One region of the Paenibacillus sp. FSL W8-1187 genome, then DNA from elsewhere that is predicted to be linked to it. Evidence: predicted binding sites of a transcription regulator. Region 1 holds the regulator's gene; each other region holds the start of a gene.
What was found. The regulator Rex, encoded in region 1, represses fermentation and respiration genes when NADH is low (regulators of the CRP and FNR family bind a similar motif). The targets are predictions, from matches to a motif close to TTGTGAAATATTTCACAA.
Positions count from the first base shown of each region.

Region 2: the regulator Rex is predicted to act here: its motif matches at 1,357-1,374, upstream of nadA (quinolinate synthase NadA).
Region 3: the regulator Rex is predicted to act here: its motif matches at 1,902-1,919, upstream of NYE40_RS22920 (DUF1641 domain-containing protein).
Region 4: the regulator Rex is predicted to act here: its motif matches at 1,666-1,683, upstream of NYE40_RS24110 (cytochrome ubiquinol oxidase subunit I).

Region 1 is NZ_CP150181.1:2,555,214-2,558,420, reverse strand. Features, by position in the region: gene NYE40_RS11065 (DUF5590 domain-containing protein) at 1-471, opposite strand, end outside; gene NYE40_RS11060 (amidohydrolase) at 471-1,775, opposite strand; gene NYE40_RS11055 (redox-sensing transcriptional repressor Rex) at 1,750-2,412, opposite strand; gene dinG (ATP-dependent DNA helicase DinG) at 2,409-3,207, opposite strand, start outside.
Region 2 is NZ_CP150181.1:103,569-106,775, forward strand. Features, by position in the region: gene NYE40_RS00445 (ABC transporter permease) at 1-251, shown strand, start outside; gene NYE40_RS00450 (ABC transporter permease) at 252-1,208, shown strand; gene nadA (quinolinate synthase NadA) at 1,489-2,427, shown strand; gene nadB (L-aspartate oxidase) at 2,465-3,207, shown strand, end outside.
Region 3 is NZ_CP150181.1:5,312,237-5,315,443, reverse strand. Features, by position in the region: gene NYE40_RS22930 (hypothetical protein) at 1-484, shown strand, start outside; gene NYE40_RS22925 (phosphotransferase) at 601-1,515, opposite strand; gene NYE40_RS22920 (DUF1641 domain-containing protein) at 2,040-2,477, shown strand; gene NYE40_RS22915 (NAD(P)/FAD-dependent oxidoreductase) at 2,532-3,207, shown strand, end outside.
Region 4 is NZ_CP150181.1:5,602,021-5,605,227, reverse strand. Features, by position in the region: gene NYE40_RS24115 (SpaA isopeptide-forming pilin-related protein) at 1-1,584, opposite strand, end outside; gene NYE40_RS24110 (cytochrome ubiquinol oxidase subunit I) at 1,758-3,173, shown strand; gene cydB (cytochrome d ubiquinol oxidase subunit II) at 3,160-3,207, shown strand, end outside.

The sequences.
Region 1 (3,207 bases):
GTCGTAGAACTCGTAAAAGTAGCGCAGCTGGTCCGTTGTCCGGGAGTAGTACGCTTCCCATGCCGGCGAGCCCTGATGCCAGGCCGGACGGACATGGAGCAGCTTGGCGTCCGGCTTCGCCGCGAGCAGCTTGGCGCGGATGTCCGCCTCCGTCGCGCTCTCCGCCGCATTCTCGGCATAAGGAGCCCGCTCCGGCAGCAGCCAGACGACGAGCTGGCGGCCTTCGGCGGTGCTGCCGCGCACGATCCAAAGCGGCTCGTCCCACACATACTTCTCGGCGGAGGCGACCTCCGTCAGCCCCGCCTGCTCTTTGGCCAAGCTCGCCGCCTGCGCCTCGCCTTGCCAGACCGGCTGCTGGATGCTCCGCAGCTCGGCATGGATTAGCGCCAGCAGCAGGATCAGCGCCAGCACGGCGACGACCGTCCAGCCCCGGCGGGTAAAGTACCAGCGAGGGCTGCGGCTGCGGGCCATCAGGCCCCGGCGAGCCTGCGGTAGCAGGCTTCGGCTTCAGCCAGGATCTTCTCCTCGTCGAGCAGCAGGCAGACGCCGCCCTGCACGACCTGGCGTCCGTCGACCCACACGTCGCGCACGTCGCGTCCCGAAGCGGAATAGACGAGATGGGAGACGATGTCCGTGCGCGGGTAGAAATGCGGCTGGTCGGCGTCCAGCGAGATGAAGTCGGCCTTGAGTCCCGCCTTCAGCGCGCCGAGCTCCGGCTGCCGGATCGTCGCCGCGCCGCCGAGCGTCGCGAGCTGAAGCGCCTGCATCGCCGGCACGACGGTCGGGTCGCCGCTGACGCCCTTGTGGACGAGCGCGGCGAGCCGAATCTCGTCGAACAGGTCGAGATTGTTGTTGCTCGCCGCGCTGTCCGTGCCGAGCGAGACGGCGACGCCGGCCTTCAGCAGCTCCGGCACGCGGGCCACGCCGCTCGCGAGCTTCAGGTTGCTGGCCGGATTATGCGAGACGGCGACGCCGCGCTCGGCGAGCAGCGCGATCTCCTCGTCCGTCAGATGCACCGCATGGGCGACGAAGCTCGGACGGGAGAACAGGCCGAGACGGTCGAGATGCGCCACCGGGCGCAGGCCGTACTCGCGCATGTTCTGCTCGACCTCGGCGCGCGTCTCCGACATATGCGTATGCATCGGCAGGTCGAGATCATGCGCCGCCTGCACGAACGCTTCGATGAACGCCGGCGGGCATGTATACGGCGCGTGCGGGCTCATCATCGTCGCGATGCGGCCGTCCGCCGCGCCGTTCCAGTCCTTGGCGAACTGGACCGCCTCCGCCAGCTTCTCGCGCTGCACCTCTTCCGGGCAAAGGCCGATCGCGCCGCGCATCAGCACGCCGCGCATGCCGGAGCGCTCCACGACCTGGGCGACCTGATCCATCCGGTCGTACATGTCGACGAATGTCGTCGTGCCGCTTTTGAGCATCTCCAGCACGGCCAGCGAGGTGCCCCACTTGACGTCGGCGTCCGTGAATTTCGCTTCCATCGGCCACATGTAGTCCTGCAGCCACGTCTGCAGCGCCTCGTCATCCGAGAAGCCGCGCAGCAGCGACATCGCCGCGTGGCCATGCGTGTTGATCAGTCCCGGCATGTAGACGCGCCGGCTGCCGTCGATCCGCACGGAGATCTCGTCGGCCTCCTGCGGACGCTCTTCTCCGATATAGACGATGCGGTCGCCGTCGACGACCATATGGCCGCGCACGACCGGCTGGGCTTCGTCCATCGTCACGAACGTCCCGTTTTCAATCCACCATTTGCTCATGTTCATCCGTCCCGTCTTTATCCATATAGTAGGCCAAGCTCAGCAGCTGCGTCGTGAAGTCGGCGTAGTGGATCCGCACCTTGTCCGGAGCCTTGAGCACGACCGGCGCGAAGTTGAGGATGCCCGTCACGCCCGCCTCGATGAAGCGGTCGGCGACGTTTTGCGCCTCCGCGGCCGGCACCGTGATGATGCCGATCTGGATGCCGTCCTCCCGCACCTTGTCCTTAAGCTGCTCGATCGGCAGCACCTCGAGCCGGTTGATCCGCTTGCCGATCTTCGCGGGGCTCGCGTCGAACACGGCCGTGATCTTCATGTTGTCCTTGACGTAGCTGCTGTAGTTGCACAGCGCGTGGCCCAGGTTGCCTGCGCCTGCGAGCGCGACCTTCATCGGCTGGTCGAGCTTCAGGATGCCGCGGATCTTCTCGATCAGATAGTTGACGTCGTAGCCGACGCCCTTGCGTCCGAACTCGCCGAAATAAGCCAGATCCTTGCGGATCTGGGCGGGGTTGAGATCGAGCTTGCGCCCGAGCTCCTGGCTGCTGACGGTCTGCACGTCGCGCACGTGCAGGTCGTTCAGCACCTGCAGATAGACCGGCAGCCGCCGCACGACCGCCTCGGATATCGGTTTGCCCTGCTTGCTCATGGCTGCTCGGCCTCCTTCGGTTCGCCCTGCAGCCACTCCCTCATGCGGGAGGTGAACTGCTCGGCATGCATCGTTTCAATTTTAGGGCCGGGCAGCGAATAGAGGAAGTGCTTCCCGTAAAACGTGTCGATGACGCGCGTATCGTACAGCAGCACGATGCCTTTGTCGCGGGACGTGCGGATGAGCCGGCCGAAGCCCTGCTTGAAGCGGATGACCGCCTGCGGCACCGACAGCTTCATGAACGGATTCTGCCCCGCCTCCTGCAGCAGCTCCGCCTTGGCCTCCTGCAGCGGATGGTTCGGCGGCTGGAACGGCAGCCTCACGATCGCGAGGCAGACGAGCGCGTCGCCGGGAATGTCCACGCCTTCCCAGAAGCTGCTCGTGCCGAGCAGCACCGAGGCAGGCTGCTGGCGGAACAGCCGCGTCAGCTTGCTGCGGTTGCTGCTGTCGACTCCCTGACCGAGCACCTGGATGCCCGCTCCGGCGAGCGCTTCCTTGAGCGGCTCGTACACTTCCTTGAGCATCCGGTAGCTCGTGAACAGGACGAGCATCCGCCCGCCCGTCTCGATGGCCGACGCCGACAGCGAGCCGACCAGCTTGGCCATATAGGCCGGATCGGCCGCGGCTCCCTTCACCTTGGGGAAGTCCCGCGGAATCATGACGAGCGCCTGCGAGCGGTACTGGAACGGCGAAGGCAGCTGCACCGTGCGCGCCCGGCGCTCGTCGCCGATGCCCAGCCCGAGCTGCTCGGCGGCGTACTGGAACGTCTTGCCTACGGTGAGCGTCGCCGACGTG
Region 2 (3,207 bases), 2.5 Mb from region 1:
ACGGCTTCGACGGCATCGCCGTCTCGCTGCTCGGCGGCAACAATCCGTTCGGAATCATCTTTGGCGGCTTGCTGTTCGGCTTCCTCAGCTACGGCTCCACCGGCATGAGCTTCGAGGCCGACGTGCCGAACGAGATCATCCGCATCGTCATCGGGGCGGTCATCTTCTTCGTCGCCAGCCACGGCATCGTCAAATGGTTCCTCAAGCCGTTCTTCCGCAAACGGCGCGAAGAAAGGAAGGAGGCGGCCTAGATGGATACAATCGGTCTTCTGCTCAATACGACGCTGGTCTTCTCGACCGCTCTCATTCTGGTCGCGCTCGGCGGCATCTTCTCGGAGCGCTCGGGCGTCGTCAACATCGGCCTCGAGGGCCTCATGATCATCGGCGCCTTCAGCTCCGCCGTCTTCACCTATTACGGCCATGAGTGGGGCCTCGGCGGCGCGTCGGCCTGGTTCGGCGTGCTGATGTCGATCGTGCTCGGAGCGGCGTTCTCGCTGCTGCATGCGGTCGCGACGATCACGTTCAAGGCCAATCAGGTCATCATCGGCGTCGTCATCAACATCCTGGCGCTCGGCCTGACGGTCTACCTCGTCAAGAGCTTGTTCAATGGCTCGGGCCAGACGGAGAACCTGTCCGGCATCGCGTTCACCAAGTACAACGTGCCGTTCCTGTCGGACATCCCGCTGATCGGCGACGCGCTGTTCAAGGCGTACCCGACGACGTACCTGTGCTACCTGCTCGTCTTCGTCAGCTGGTACGCGCTTTACCGCACGCGCTTCGGCCTGCGCCTGCGCTCGGTCGGCGAGCATCCGGGCGCGGCCGACACGGTCGGCATCAGCGTCACCAAGTACCGCTACATCGGCGTCCTGCTGAGCGGCGCGCTCTCCGGCCTCGGCGGCGCGACGATCTCGCTGACGACGACGTACGACTTCTCGCACACGACGATCAGCGGCCAAGGCTTCATCGCGATTGCGGCGGTCATCTTCGGCCGCTGGCATCCGATCGGCGCGGCCGCAGCGGCGCTGTTCTTCGGGTTCACGCAAGCGCTCCGCTTCCAGGCGGGCCTGTTCGACTGGTCGAAGTCGATTCCGAACGAGTTCCTGTACATGCTGCCGTACGTGCTGACTTTGCTCGTGCTGGCGATCGCCGCAGGCAAGAGCCGGGCTCCGGCCGCAGTCGGCGAGCCTTACGATCCCAGCAAGCGCTGATTTTCCCCAGCTTCCCGCACTTGCGGGGAGCTTTTTTCTTTCCGTTTCAATTTCCTGGGAAATGGTCTTGAAATCGCTTGAACCGTCGGTTGACAGTGTACCCGGCGAAGTGTAAATTAGGTGTACTGATTCGTCACTTCTTTGTAACATGTGAATCATTTCACTTGCTTGAAACGGCTTCCGTTCCCTATTGAGACGGGGACGAATGCCGCATACTATACGGGTCGGCTCGGCGTGACAATCGGCTGGCGACTCGATGGACCGAAGGAGAGGAAGCGCCGTGGAAGCACTGGCTCTGGAACGCAAGGCAGAGCAAAACCGGGAATTGCGGGAGAGGCTGCTGCAGCTCAAGAAGGAGCGCAACGCGATCATTCTCGCCCACTATTACCAGCGGGACGAAATTCAGGAAGTGGCCGATTTCCGGGGGGATTCCTTTTTGCTCGCCCAAAAGGCCGCTGAGACGGATGCGGACACGATCGTATTCTGCGGCGTGCACTTCATGGGGGAGAGCGCCAAGATTCTCGCTCCGAACAAGACGGTCATCATTCCCGACGAGCGCGCCGGCTGCCCGATGGCCGACATGGTCAACGTCGACGGGCTCCGCAAACTGAAGGCCCAGCATCCGAACGCCAAGGTCGTCACGTACATCAACTCCTCGGCCGAAATCAAGGCGGAGACCGACATCTGCTGCACGTCGGCGAACGCCGTCAAGGTCGTCAACTCGGTCGAAGGCGACGAGATCATCTGGGTGCCGGACAAAAACCTCGGCCACTACGTCCAGCAGAAGACGGACAAAAAGATGATCATCTGGGAAGGCTACTGCAATACGCATGACATGCTGACTGTCAAGGACGTCGAGGAGATGAAGGCCAAATATCCGAACGCGGAGTTTGTCGTCCATCCCGAATGCCGTCCGGAAGTCGTCGCGCTCGGAGATTTTGTCGGCAGCACGACTGCGATCATCAAATACTGCAAGGAATCGCCGAACAAGGAATTCATCGTCGGCACCGAGGACGGCACCGGCTACCAGCTTCGCCTGGACAGCCCGGACAAGACGTTCCATTTCGCCACGAAGTATCTCGTCTGCCCGAACATGAAGGTCAACAACCTGAAGAAGCTCGTGCGCTGCCTGGAGAACATGTCTCCGCAGATCTACGTGCCGCCGCAGGTTGCCGACAAAGCCCGTCTGTCCCTGGAGCGCATGCTGCTGGTCAAGTAGCCATGCGCTACTCCCATGTTCGGAGGAGAACCGACCTATGATTCCTAGATATCTGGTGGAGCTCGACCTGGACGCCCTGCCTGTCGTCGAGAAGGACGTCATCGTCATCGGGGCCGGCATCGCCGGCCTTTTCACCGCCCTGCGGGCGAGCGAGCGCGGCTCGGTGCTCATGATCACCAAAAAATCGCTCCTCGACAGCAATACCCGCTACGCCCAGGGCGGCATCGCGGCCGTCATCTCCGACGAGGACAAGCCGGAGTTCCATCTTCAGGATACGCTCGTCGCCGGAGCCGGGCTATGCGACGAGGACGCCGTCGGGGTGCTCGTCCATGAAGGGCCGAAAGGCATCCGCACGCTCATCAACATGGGCACGCAGTTCGACCGCGAGAACGGCGAGTTCGCCCTGACCAAGGAAGGCGCGCACAGCCAGCGCCGCATCCTGCACGCCAACGGCGACGCGACCGGCTACGAGATCGTGCGCGCGCTGTCCGAGCGCGCGCTGGCGAACGAGGACATCGAGGTATGGGACGACCATTTCGCGATCGACCTCATCACGCGGGACGGCGAATGCTGCGGCGCGCTCGTGCAGAAGCCGGACGGAAGCCGGGTGTTCGTGCGCGGCAAGGCGACGATCCTTTGCACCGGCGGCACCGGGCAGATGTACCGCTATACGACCAATCCCGAGGTGGCGACCGGCGACGGCGTGGCGATGGCCTACCGGGCCGGCGCCTACATCCGGGACATGGAGTTCATCCAGTTCCACCCGACGACGCTCTGTTA
Region 3 (3,207 bases), 2.8 Mb from region 1:
GCAGCCCGGAGAGAATATCAGCCTGAAGACGAAGAAGAACGAGTCGCCCGAGGTGATGGACTGGATCAACGGCCAGTCGAACCTGATGGACTCGATCCGTTATCTGGTTGAAAATGAGATCCGCGCGAACGGCGTGCGGAATCTGCAATTGTTCATTCCGGCCGAGAGGGGCATCCTCGTGGCCGGAACGGCGGGCGGCGGCGCGGCCTATGCCGCCTCCGCAGGCTTGACGGCGCCGACGGAGCTTGCTGCCGCGGCCGGCGAAGCGTCGGCGGCCGCGGGCGAGGCGGCTGCGGCCGCTGAGGTTGAGATCGAGCAAAATCGCTACGCTGACGCTGAAGAAGAAGGCGAGGAAGGCGGCATCGCTGACGCCGCTAGTGCCGGCGGCATTGGCGAGGAAGGCGACGTCGCTGACGCCGCTAGTGCCGGCGTCGATCTTGAGGGAGACGATATCGACGATGACGATATCGACAGTTGGATGTAGCAGCCGCGCGGTTTTTGCGCATCCGGCTGTGCTCCGACCAGGAGCCGGCTTTGCCGGCTCGCCTATGGTTTTAGCGCATGGAACCGCTCGAGCGGTTCCATGCGCTTTTTTTACGCCTAATCCGACAAGGCCCGCATGATGTTGGATTTCGCCTCTGCCGCAATCGCTTCATTCCCGTCATCGACCGCTTGCATCAAGATCAGGATGGGGATGTATACCGCGATCAGCCGCGCCAGCAGCTTCGTTTCCTCGTCCGCTCCTCCGTACGTCTCGAAAAACGCGCCGCGAGCGCAAGGCGGCAAAAAGCTATAAGCAACGCTCAAATCGCAAGCCGGATGGCCTACGTTCAGATCGCCCCAATCAATGATGCCGGAAACGATCCCGTTCTCATTCACAAGCATATTTTTGAAATGAAGATCGCCATGCAGCAGCACATTCACCGACTCGACACGGTCCTTTTGCAGCCTGCCCATATACGCTTCGATCGCATCGGACTCCTCCGGCGACAAGTGTTCAACCACCTTCGATAGAAATCCCGTCATTTGCACTTTGCGCGACGCGATGTCCGTCAAGTTTCGATGATCTTGCCGAGCTCCGCCCTTCAGCGCCGCCTGCACGGGAAACTCATGCAATCTGCGCAAAAATTTCGCCAGCTTTTCTACCGATAAAGCCCGGCGTTCTTCCGTCAAGCCGATGGGGAAATCTCCTGGCACGTAGGCATAGCCAAGAAATGGCGCCGGGTATTCGTCACTTGCTTCGCCGTAAAACAATGGTTTCGGATAGGGAATGGTCATATAGGGCTCCAGCTTCGGCAGCAGCTTCCCTTCTATACGAATCGTGCCGATTGCAAATGTTCTTCTTGGAAACCGGAACACGTACTCATCCCCGATGAGAAAAACCGTATTGTCCCAGCCCCAGCCCAAACGCTTCACTTGCTTCGATGACAGCAGAGGGAATTGTCTGCCGATCAGCGTCCGCGCCTGCTCCTCGTCGACCTCCCACTCCGCATCCCATAAATTCGTTCCCCCCATGAATGGTCCGCCTCCTCGTTCCTTATGTTATTTAGATGTCTACATTCCCTAAAAGTTACGCATGACGGCCCGTTAGCTTAACAAGCGGCCCCGAGCCGTGTCCGCGCCGGCAATCGCCTCGCGCAAATCTGCCGCCCGCCGGGAAATGGCGCCATTTTTCCGGATGGCGTCTGCGGGGGCGCATAAAACGCTTGCGGCCTGTAAATTCTGTCGAGGGAATCCTCATTTTTCTTTTGCAGTTCCGTCGTTTAAGTTGTAAACTTACGTGTAGAAGTTCCGGGCCGTTTACGGGCCGACAACGCAAAGACCGGGAAAGCGACCGACCCTCGTCGTTCGCGGCCGGGTGCAGCAGGTCAGCGGGTACGGGCAAGATTTTGCGCCTTGTTTTGTGAAATTTGGTACAAAGCCGTCCCGGCCCGCGAGCCTGCCGATCCCGCAGCGAAGCGAATTGCCTCCCCGACCGGCCGTCCAGCGGCCGCATGGGGGCGGAACCGCATTTCCAGAGTAAAGGAGGAAGTATTTCCATGTCCGACAACCAAACCACTCCAGCGGTGGCGACGCAAGAGCCGGCCGCCGCGCAGCAGCGCGACATTCTTGACCAGCTCATGAAGCCGGAAGTGCAGCAGTCCCTTACGGTGCTCGTCGACAATCTTCCGAAGCTGGCCGAAATCGTGACCCTCATGACCAGCTCCTATGACGTGGCCAAGTCCCTCGCTACCGACAAGGTGCTGCTGAGCGACTTCGGCGGCGGCCTGGGCGAAATGGTCAAGCCGATCGTCGACAAGACGAAAACGGTCGCTCAAGCAGCGATCGAGGCAGGCGACCACGCGGCCAACGAGTCCAACACGGTCGGCCTGTTCGGCATGCTGCGCATGCTCAAGGATCCGAACGTGCAGCGCACGCTGCGCTTCACGCAGGCGTTCCTCGAAGCGCTCGGCGAAAAGGAAAAGCAGAAGAACTAGAACGAATCCCGTCCTCCCGCGCGGAGGCCGATAGAACGTGAACGGAGGATGAACATGGCCAAGCATATTCTTATCCTGGGCGGCGGCTACGGCGGACTTCTCGCTGCCACGACGGCGCGCAAGCATTTTACGCCGGAGCAAGCCCAGATTACGGTCGTCAACCGCATCAATGCGCATCAAATCATCACCGAGCTGCACCGTCTGGCCGTCGGCAACCTGTCCGAGGGCAACGTCGCGCTGCCGCTCGACAAGCTGCTGCGCGGCAAGGACATCGACCTGAAGATCGGCGAAGTGACCGAGATCAAGCCGGACGAGAAAACCGTCAAGCTCGGCACGGGCACGACGCTGTCGTATGACGCGCTCGTCATCGCCCTCGGCACCGAAACGGCCTTCTTCGGCATCCCGGGCCTGCAGGAGCACAGCTTCACGCTCAAGTCCGTCGCCGATGCCAACAAGCTGAAGGCGCATGTCGAGGCTTCCGTGGCGAAATACAAGCAGTCCGGCGACAAGGCCGACCTGACCTTTGTCGTCGGCGGCGGCGGCCTGACGGGCATCGAGCTCGTCGGCGAGTTCGCCGACATGCTGCCGGGCCTCGTGAAGCAGCACGGCATCAGCTACGATGACGTGTCCCTGTACTGCGTCGAAGCCGCTCCGACGATCCTCCCGGGCTTCCCGGCCGAGCTGGTCGAGCGCGCGACGACTTCTCTCGAGAAGCGCGGCGTCGTCTTCA
Region 4 (3,207 bases), 2.6 Mb from region 1:
CTCCTCGAAGCCAAGCATCGGATCGGAGATGACCAGGCTGTGGAGCACGGTGTTGCCGGTGTTGATGACCTCGATCGTGTACGGGATCAAGTCGCCGGGCCGCGCGGAGGAAACGCCTCCGCTGCTCTTGATGATGGCCACGCTCGGCTCGAAGCGCCGCTGGTCCAGCACTTCGCGGTAGTTTTCGTAATACGTGTCGACGTAGAACGGCTCGACCGGCTCATAGCCTTCCGGCGCCTGCGTTTCTTCGACCAGGTAGATTCCCGGCTGCAGGATGGCGACCGCCTGGCCGTTGGCGTCGGTGACGACGTACAGGACGTCCGGGCCGGAGAAGCGGAATTCGGCTCCGGCAATCGGGACTCCCGTCTCGGCATCGAGCTTGCGCAGGAAGAACTCGACGATCGCGCGGAAATTCACGATCTCGATGACCTGGTATTCGCCCGGCTTGAGAATCGAGAACCGGTACGGGTAATAAACCGGCTCGTAGCCGGGAGGGGGGATGATTTCCGCGATCTCGTATTCGCCGAGCGGCAGGTCGCCGAGGAAGATGCGGCCGGCGTAGTCGGTCAGATTGAAGGAGTCGTAGGGAACGGTGAGGCCGACGACCCGGATGCCGGCTCCCGGCAGCGGGTTGCCGAACTCGTCGCGCTTGAACAGCTCGACCGCCCCAGTCGCGTTGAAGTTTTCCAGGATGGCGATGCCCTCGGGAGCGGGACCGACCGGGGTCCGACCGAACTCGTACTGGGCGTTGGAGTCAAGGAAGACAGCTTCGTCGAAGCCCTGCAGCGTCGCATACACCTCGCCGTAGGACGACGCGACGATATCCTGCGGAACCGAGCCGCTGCCGAAGACGACCGAGCCGACGATCGTGCCCGAGTCGGGATCGATGCCGTAGACCGTGCCCTCCGTGCCGGTCGCATAGAGCCGCGAGCCGTAGGGCTGCGTCGCCAGGTTGTTCACGGGCTCGGGAACGGCTATCGTGGCGATGATCGTGTTGGACAGCGCATCGATGACGCGGATGCCCTCGGCGCTGCCCGCATAGACGCGGCTGCTGCCGTAGTCGACGGCGACGGCGTATCCTCCCGCCGGATCGCCGAGATCGATCGTCGCCAGCACCGACTGTGTCGGCACGTCGATGACGGTGACGTAGCCGCCGGTCGTCGTGACATACACGCGCTGGCCGCTGTTCGCGGCGGCGACCTTCTGAGGCGCTCCGAACGCCGGGTCGATCGCGATCGTGGCGACAAGATTGCCGTTCAGCGCGCTCAGCACCGATACGTCGGCGCTGCCGGAGTTGGCGACGTACAGCAGCTGGCTGTCCGGCGTCAGATCGATGCCGACCGGAGCCGTGCCGACCGGAGCGCTGTAGAACGGATAAAATCCTTCCGCTTCGATGAAGGCGACCGCATTATCTCCTTCCAGCGTCACGAAGACGCGTCGTATATCCTCGCTGGCTGCGACGTAACGCGGCGTCTGGCCGACCGGAAATCGAGCGATCTCCACCCGGCTGAACACCGAGACGACCGACATGTCGTTGCCTTGCGTGTTGGCGATGAACAAGACCGTGGATTCGGGTCCGGGCAACGGAGCCACCTGCCTTTGCAAAAGATGACCATCCGTTCAGCTTATGACGGCGAGGCTGGGCTCATGCCCCTTGCGTCGGCCTTGTGATTTCCATCACAACCCCGGCGTGCGATTGCTGGCACAATAGACCCAGCTAGAAGCCTCACCCATTTAGGTCGAAAGAAGGGGAAAGCATGGATGTGGTTGAGCTGTCGCGGCTTCAGTTCGCGTCGACGACGATTTTTCACTTTTTCTTCGTGCCGGTCAGCATCGGGCTCGCGCTGCTGCTCGCGATCATGGAGACTCTCTACGTGCGCCGGGGAGACGAGACGTACAAGCGCATGGCCCAATTCTGGGGCAAGCTGTTCCTGATCAACTTCGCGATCGGCGTCGTGACGGGCATCCTGCAGGAATTCCAGTTCGGCATGAACTGGTCGGACTACTCGCGCTTCGTCGGGGACGTGTTCGGCGCGCCGCTCGCGGTTGAGGCGCTGCTGGCGTTTTTCCTGGAGTCGACGTTCATCGGCATCTGGATCTTCGGCTGGGATAAAGTGTCCAAGAAGGTCCATCTGCTGTCCATCTGGATGGTCGCGCTCGGCACGACGATGTCCGCCTTCTGGATCCTCACGGCGAACTCGTTCATGCAGCATCCGGTCGGCTTCGCGATCACGAACGGCCGGGCGGAGATGAACGACTTCTGGGCGCTCGTCACGAACGGCCAGGTGCTCGTCGAGTTCCCGCATACGGTGTTCGGCGCGTTCGCCACCGGGGCGTTCCTCGTGCTCGGCATCAGCGCCTGGAAGCTGCTGCGGCGGCAGGACGCGGACTTTTTCCTCCGGTCGTTCAAGATCGCCGCGCTCGTCGCTGTCAGCTCCTCGATCCTCATCGCCTTCGCCGGCCACTGGCAGGCGCAGTACCTCGTGCACACGCAGCCGATGAAGATGGCCGCCGCCGAAGGGCTGTGGGGCGAGAGCGGCGATCCGGCCGCGTGGACGGTCGTCGCCAGCATCGATCCCGACAACAAGGTGAGCAAGCATGAGCTGCAGATTCCATATCTGCTCAGCTTCCTCTCCTACAGCCGCTTCAGCGGCGAGGTGAAAGGGATGAACGAGCTGCAGGCCGAGTACGAGCAGCAGTACGGCCCGGGCGATTACATCCCGCCGGTGCGCACGACGTTCTGGAGCTTCCGCATCATGGTCGCCGCCGGCATGGCGATGATCTTCATCGGCATGTACGCCTCGTGGCTCATCTGGCGCCAAAAGCTCGCCGGCATGGGGCGCGGGTTCCTGCGGCTCTGCTTCGCCGGCCTGCTGCTGCCGCCGATCGCCAATACGGCCGGCTGGTGCATGACGGAGTTCGGCCGCCAGCCGTGGACGGTGTTCGGCCTGATGACGACGGCGGACAGCGTGAGCCCCGGCGTCACCGCCGGCGAGGTGCTGTTCTCGCTGATCGTATTCAACGGCATTTACGCGGCGCTGGCCGCCGTGCTCGTGTACCTGTTCGTGAAGGTCATCCAGAAAGGGCCTTACGCGTCGGCGGAAGAAGAGGCGGATTCGGGGCCGCTGCCGCCGCGCCGCCCGGGAAAGGAGGCGCCTCATGCTCACGCTTAGCGATCTGTGGTTCATCCTGATCGGCGTCCTGTTC